3 regions of the Microbacterium sp. 10L49 genome follow, and region 3 is predicted to be linked to each of the others. Evidence: predicted binding sites of a transcription regulator. Region 3 holds the regulator's gene; each other region holds the start of a gene.
What was found. The regulator LexA, encoded in region 3, represses DNA repair genes until DNA is damaged. The targets are predictions, from matches to a motif close to TCGAACANNTGTTCGA.
Positions count from the first base shown of each region.

Region 1 (2,265 bases), on a different contig from region 3:
GCTCCCTGCCCTTCGTCGTCAGCGCCACGACCCGGCCGCGTCCGTCTCCGGATCCGGCCCGCCGAGTGACGAGCCCGGCGCCCTCCAGCCGGTCCAGGCGCTTCGACATCCCGCCGCTCGTGATCATGGTCGAGGCCGCCAGGTCCGTGGGGCTCGCCTCGTACGGCCGGCCGGAACGGCGCAGCGCGGCCATCACGTCGAAGTCGCCCTCCGACAGCCCGTATTCGCGATAGACGGCGACGAGCTCCTCGGTCAGCGCCAGCGCCAGCCGGTGCAGGCGCCCGATCGTGCCGATCGGGGTCACGTCGAGATCGGGGCGCTCCCGCCGCCACGCCTGCTGGATCCGCGTCACCTGGTCGTCGATCTCCGTCATCCCTTCACTATATCTTCCGTGGAAGCTATAGTGTCTTCCATGGAAACTAATTGGCGCTGGTTCGTCGTCGCGATGATCGCTCCGATCGCCTGGGGCAGCACCTACTTCGTCACGCGCGAATGGCTCCCCGACTCGCCGATCTGGGGTGCCGCCATCCGCGCGCTGCCCGCCGGGCTGCTGCTCCTGGCCCTGGTCCGACGGCTCCCCCGGGGCTCCTGGTGGTGGAAGTCCGCCGTGCTGGGCACCCTCAACGTCGGGGCCTTCTTCGTGCTCGTCTACGCCGCGGCGCAGCTGCTGCCCACGAGCATCGCGTCGACGATCATGGCGACCTCCTCCGTCGCGATCGCCCTCGCGGCCTGGGCGATCCTGCGTGAACGACCGGGAATCCTGCGCCTGCTCGGCGCCTTCGTCGGCATCGGCGGCGTCGCGCTGATGCTGCTCGGCACCACGAACTCCGTCGACCCTCGCGGCGTGATCGCCTCGATCGCCGCGATGGCGATGTCGTCGATCGGGTTCATCCTCGCCAAGCGCTGGAACGCCGAGGTCGGGATCCTCCCGTCCACCGCCTGGCAGCTCGTCTTCGGAGGCCTCGCACTCATCCCGTTCGCGGCCGTCGTCGAGGGCCCGCCGCCCGTGGTCGACGGCGCGGGTCTGGCCGCGTACGGCTACCTGACCCTGGTCGCGACCGCCGTCGCCAACGTCGCGTGGTTCGCAGCGCTCAAGCACCTGCCCTCCGGCACCGTCGGTCTCGTCGGTCTGCTCAACCCGGTCACCGGCGTGCTGCTCGGCGTGCTCGTGGCCGGCGAGGTGCTCGAGGGGCGGCAGCTCGCCGGACTGGCGCTGGTCCTGATCGGCATCGCCGCGCCACTCGTGCTGGACGGGTTCGCGGCGCGACGACGGCGAGCGCGCGCCGCAGCAGCGCTCCCGTCCGCCACGTCGTCCCTCGTCAGCTCGCTCTGGGATCTGTTGACAGGGACGACTCGAGGCGTGAAGGAGTTCGCGCCCCCGCCCCGGGGGAGATAGACGCACCATCAAGACGCGAGCCGCACAGAGAATCCCCAGATCTGGGGTGAAATCGATATTCGAAAACATAGAAGAAATGTTCGATTCTTGGTAGAATCGGAGCATGACCAGCACCCTCGATCCGCTTCTGGAAGCCACCCGGCTTCTGGCGGCGGCGTGGGGTGAGGCAGTGTCTGGGTCGGAGTTGTCGCGGGCGCAGCTGGTGGCGGTGAACGACGCGCTGGGCCTGGTGAAGCGAACCGCGGACGGCGTGCATGCGGAGGTCGCGGCGGGGATCGCGTACGAGTCCCGGCGCGAGTTGGGTCCGGACAGCCTGGCGAAGCAGCAGGGATACCGGAGCCCGGCGCAGCTGATTGCCACGACCACGGGCGCATCGACCGGGGATGCGGTCCGGCTGGTGAAGGTCGGGGAGGCGACCGCGCCGCGGACGAATCTGATCGGGGAGGTGCTGCCGGCGAAGTTCCCCGCCGTGCGGGAGGCGCTGGGGGCGGGGCGGATCGGGGCGGTCGCCGCGGGCATGCTGGTCGGGTTCCTGGATCGGATGATCCCGAAAGTCGGCCGGGCGATCGCCGCGGAGGCGGAAGGCCTGCTCGCCGCCAAGGCGCCCGGGCTGTCATTGGACGAGGTCCGGCGCATGATCACCCGGATGGAGGCGTACCTGGATCCGGATGGTGTCGCACCGCGCGAAGACGAGGCGCGGGCGCGGGCGTCGCTGAGCATGTTCGAACGGGACGGGATGCTGCATCTGAACGCCGTCCTGGAGCCCGCCCGGGCCGGGGCGGTGAAGACCGCGATCGAAGGATACGTGTCTGCCGAATTCGCCGCGAGGCGCGACCGCGACCCGGCCCTGGCCGAGACGGATCGGCGCA
Region 1 is NZ_JBFTIW010000004.1:29,250-31,514, reverse strand. It holds gene AC1DCT_RS13170 (MarR family winged helix-turn-helix transcriptional regulator) at 1-373, opposite strand, end outside; gene AC1DCT_RS13165 (DMT family transporter) at 413-1,396, shown strand; gene AC1DCT_RS13160 (DUF222 domain-containing protein) at 1,500-2,265, shown strand, end outside.
Region 1: the regulator LexA is predicted to act here: its motif matches at 1,465-1,480, upstream of AC1DCT_RS13160 (DUF222 domain-containing protein).

Region 2 (2,265 bases), on a different contig from region 3:
GGCGCTGTTCTTCTCCTGGCTCGGCGATGAGGCCGGGCTGTTCTTCCCGTTCGCGCCCGAACTGCCGCTCATGCTGGGTTTCTTCGGCGTTGCGCACCTCGCCTACATCCTGCTGTTCCTGCGCCACCTGCGCGTGCGCCGGCTTCCGATGTGGACCGTCGTCTACGTGCTGTGGTGGCTGTTCATGATCGCGATCCTCGGGCCGCACACCGGAGCGCTGCTCGCAGCCGTCGGCGCGTACGGCATCGTCCTGGCAGGCACGGCGGCGACGTCGGCGCGTTGCCGGGCGATGATCGCCTGGGGCGGCGCCTTCTTCCTCTCCAGTGACACGATCCTCGCGTTCCGCCTGTTCCTGCCCGACGCGATGCCCGACTGGACGAGCCCCGCGGTCATGATCACGTACACGATCGGACAGGGCCTGATCGTGGCCGGAGCGCTGCTGACGCTGCGCCGAGAGGATCCGGCAACCGCGCCATCTCGTGCCGTTCCGGCCGACCGCGCCCAGGGGTCGCCCGCATGAACGTCGAGCCATGGGCGAGCGGCCCTGTTCGCATCGACAGCTGGCTCTGGGCGGTGCGCGTGTTCAAGACGCGCTCCGCGGCGACGACCGCCTGCCGCGCCGGCCACGTGCGCCTCAACGGCGACAAGGTCAAGGCCGCGCAGACCGTGAAGATCGGCGACGAGCTGCGGATCCGGATCAGCGGGTTCGATCGGATCCTGATCGTCCGCCAGACGCTCGTCAAACGCGTCGGCGCACCGCTCGCCGCCGTCGCGGCCGAGGACCGCACCCCGCCGCGTGATCCGGTCGCCGCCGCCGGCCTGCGAGACCGCGGCGCGGGTCGGCCCACCAAGCGCGAGCGCCGCGACATCGACCGCCTGCGCGGTCGCGATCACGACGGAGATCGCTCCGATCGGTGAGCGATAATTCTCTCTTGATCAGGGAGAAAGTGTCTCCACACCCCTTCCTGTCTTCGAATTTCTGTTCTATACTGGGGACATGACCGAAGCCCCGCCTCCACCCGCCGCAGATCGCGGCGCACTGCTGGATGCGTGGGTGGCGAAGCGGGCTGAGATCGCACGACTCGAGGGCGAGGCGTCCGAGCTTCTCGCATCCCGGGCCGAGCTCTTCGACGCAGACGTTCGTGCCGATCCCCAGCACCGCGACATGATCCGCCGGTCGATGATCGCGGAGTACTCCGCTGCCGGGCGCATCTCCAAGACTGCTGCGGAACTCGGTTTCAACGACGCGGAGGCCCTGGACGAGTTCTTCCTGCGCTGCGTCACGCCCTGCGTCAGGGATCGATCACGGCGCAGCACGTCCGCGTGGTCGTCGCCGCGGCCGCTCCCGTTCGCGAGGCGGTGCTCAACGGCCGCCTCGATGCCGCGGTGCTCGCGGTGTACGAGACCGCCGCCCTCACGATCGCCGAGCACGAGACGCCCGCGCGCACACGGCCGCACGCCCGGCAGATCGCGGCGAGCCTCGCGGGAGAGAGCATCAGGGAGCGCCACGCCAGAGCAGCATCCGAACGCCAGGTCACGGTCCGACCCCTCGATGACGGTCTGGCTCTGCTGACGGCGGTACTGCCTGAGGTCTATGCCGTCGCGATCATGGATCGCCTCCGCAGCCTCGCGACGGCCGTCGCCGCCACGGGGCGGACACGACGCGAGAACGATCTCGACCTGATCTTCTCCGACCCGATCTCGGAGCGCTTCGCGGGCGCGGATCCTGAGGAGTTCCCCTTCCCCGAAGACCTCCTGCCCGACGACCCGCGGCTGGAGACGTACGATCGCATCTCGGCAGCAGGAACCTACGCCCTCGATCCGGATCATGACCTGCATGATCCCCGGACCGACACCTGCGAAGCCGCCACGGCCGGCCCCGGCTCCCGGCCCGAGTTCGTCGCCGCCGACGGCCGGACCCGCCGCGAGATCGAAGCCGACACCTTCATCGATCTGCTGCTCGCCTCGACACCCTCCGCGGCACTCGGCACGGGTCTGGAGCGGATCACCGCGACCGTGCAGGTCACGATCGCGGGAACCACTCTCGCCGGGGAGGACGACCGGCTGGCGGAGCTCGATGGGCATGGTCCGCTGCATCCAGACATCGCGCGGGATCTCGCCCGTCAGGCCGGTGGGTGGAACCGGCTGTTCCTCGATGCCACCGGAATGGTCACGAAGGTCGATCGCTACACGCCGTCGACCGCGATGAAGCGGTTCCTCCGGGCGAGGGATCAGCGGTGCCGCTTCCGCGGGTGCCAGACTCCC
Region 2 is NZ_JBFTIW010000001.1:33,195-35,459, reverse strand. It holds gene AC1DCT_RS00180 (lysoplasmalogenase family protein) at 1-520, shown strand, start outside; gene AC1DCT_RS00175 (RNA-binding S4 domain-containing protein) at 517-918, shown strand; gene AC1DCT_RS00170 (HNH endonuclease signature motif containing protein) at 1,111-2,265, shown strand, end outside.
Region 2: the regulator LexA is predicted to act here: its motif matches at 972-987, upstream of AC1DCT_RS00170 (HNH endonuclease signature motif containing protein).

Region 3 (2,265 bases):
GCTGACGGGTCCGGTGACGATCCTGGCCTGGTCGTTCGTCCGCGACGACCAGCCGCTCGCCGAGACCGCCAACCAGGTGGCTCTTGCGCTGCGCGACGAGATCGCGGACCTGGAGGCCGCCGGCATCGGCGTCATCCAGGTCGACGAGCCGGCGCTGCGCGAGCTCCTGCCTCTCAAGCAGGCCGACCAGCCCGCGTACCTGGACTGGTCCGTCGGCTCCTTCCGCCTCTCCACCGCGGGCGCCGAGACGGCGACGCAGGTGCACACCCACCTCTGCTACTCGGAGTTCGGCGTCGTCATCGACGCGATCAAGGCGCTGGACGCCGACGTGACCTCGATCGAGGCCGCGCGCAGCCGCATGGAGGTCGTCACCGACATCGCTGCGTCGGGCTTCGACCACGGCATCGGACCGGGCGTCTACGACATCCACTCGCCGCGCATCCCCGACGCGTCCGAGGTGGAGACGCTCCTGCGCCGTGCCGTCGAGGAGATCCCCACGCGGCAGCTCTGGGTCAACCCGGACTGCGGTCTGAAGACCCGCGGCTACGAGGAGACCAACGCCTCGCTGCGCAACATCGTCGAGGCCACGCGCCGCGTCCGCGAGGACGTGTCGGTCGCGGTCTGACCTTCCCGCACCGGGCTTCATCGAGGCCCCCTCGCAAGCGCCGAGGCCCCCACCCAGATACGGATCTGAGAGGGGGCCTCGGTACGCAGAGGGGGCTTCGACGTGGAAGGGGCGGGAATCAGACCGCGCGCAGCACCGCTACGACCTTGCCGAGCACCGTCGCATCGTCGCCGAGGATCGGTTCGAATGCGCTGTTGCGGGGGAGCAGCCACACGTGGCCATCGCGACGGCGGAACGTCTTCACCGTGGCTTCGCCGTCGAGCATCGCGGCGACGATCTCGCCGTTCTCCGCCGTGCCCTGAGAGCGCACGACGACCCAGTCGCCGTCGCAGATGGCCGCGTCGATCATCGACTCGCCAGAGACCTTCAGCATGAACAGATCGCCCTTGCCGACGAGCTGACGGGGGAGCGGGAAGATCTCCTCGACCTGCTGCTCGGCGGTGATCGGCACACCGGCGGCGATCCGGCCCACGAGGGGCACGAGTGCCGCGTCGCCGACGGACGGGGCCGTATCGGCGGGATTCTCGGTGGATGTGCCGGGAAGGTCGATCAGGACCTCCATGGCCCGGGTCTTGCCGGCATCGCGACGCAGATAGCCGCTGAGCTCGAGCTGGCCGAGCTGATGCGTCACGCTGCTGAGGGACTTGAGGCCGACGGCGTCGCCGATCTCGCGCATGCTCGGCGGGTAGCCGTGCCGCGCGATCGAGGTCTGGATGACCTCGAGGATCGCCATCTGCTTCGCACTGAGGCTCTTGCGGCGCCGTGTCCGCGGGACCTCGGGGCCGGGGGTCGCACCGTCGCTCATGCCATCTCCTTCGTGTGCGTCGTGCCCTCGCGGATCGGTGGGATCGGCATGGATTCGCGGGCGGCGATTCGAATGTCGGTGGTCCGTGATGGGGTCTTCGTATCGAAACCGTATCCGAGATCGGGCCGGAATCGATAGATCTGTTCGAGCGTGTCGGCAAGTCTTCGGAACCGATATTCGAAGAAGTCTTGACAGATGTTCGAACTCGAAAGTAGTTTCGGTACGTAGGTTCGCCTCTCCAGAGGCCCGGATTCGAAGATTCTCATCAGAGGATGCGGATCCGGGGAGAGGCGGACCGACACAGACACTGAGGAGAAGCACCATGAGCAGCATCACCTTCGCCGGTCAGGTACCCGCCACGCGACTGCGGATCACCGCACGCGGCCGGCGCGTGCTCGCGGCGCTGGTCGCGCTCCCGGTGGCCGGAACGATCGCGTTCGCGGCGCTGAGCAGCGGATCCGCGCTCGCCTCCGGGGAGCAGACGACGGGCAACACCTTCGCGACCGTCACGGTGCAGCCCGGCGACACCCTGTGGTCGATCGCGGGCGAGATCGCGCCGAATGCCGACCCGCGCGACGTGGTCGCCGAGATCTCGAAGCTGAACCTCGTCGACGGAGGTGTGATCGAGGTCGGACAGCACCTGGCGATCCCGGCACGGTACGGATCGACCGGGCGCTGATCCCGTCCTTCGAAGCAGCTCGGCAACCCTGCGTCGGCGCAACTCGGCAACCGTACTTCGGCGTCGCTCAGCAACCGTACTTCGGCGTCGCTCAGCAACCGTACTTCGGCGTCGCTCAGCAACCGCGGTCATCTGTGCCACGCACCACAGCGCGGC
Region 3 is NZ_JBFTIW010000002.1:37,389-39,653, reverse strand. It holds gene metE (5-methyltetrahydropteroyltriglutamate--homocysteine S-methyltransferase) at 1-625, shown strand, start outside; gene lexA (transcriptional repressor LexA) at 744-1,430, opposite strand; gene AC1DCT_RS04800 (LysM peptidoglycan-binding domain-containing protein) at 1,753-2,109, shown strand.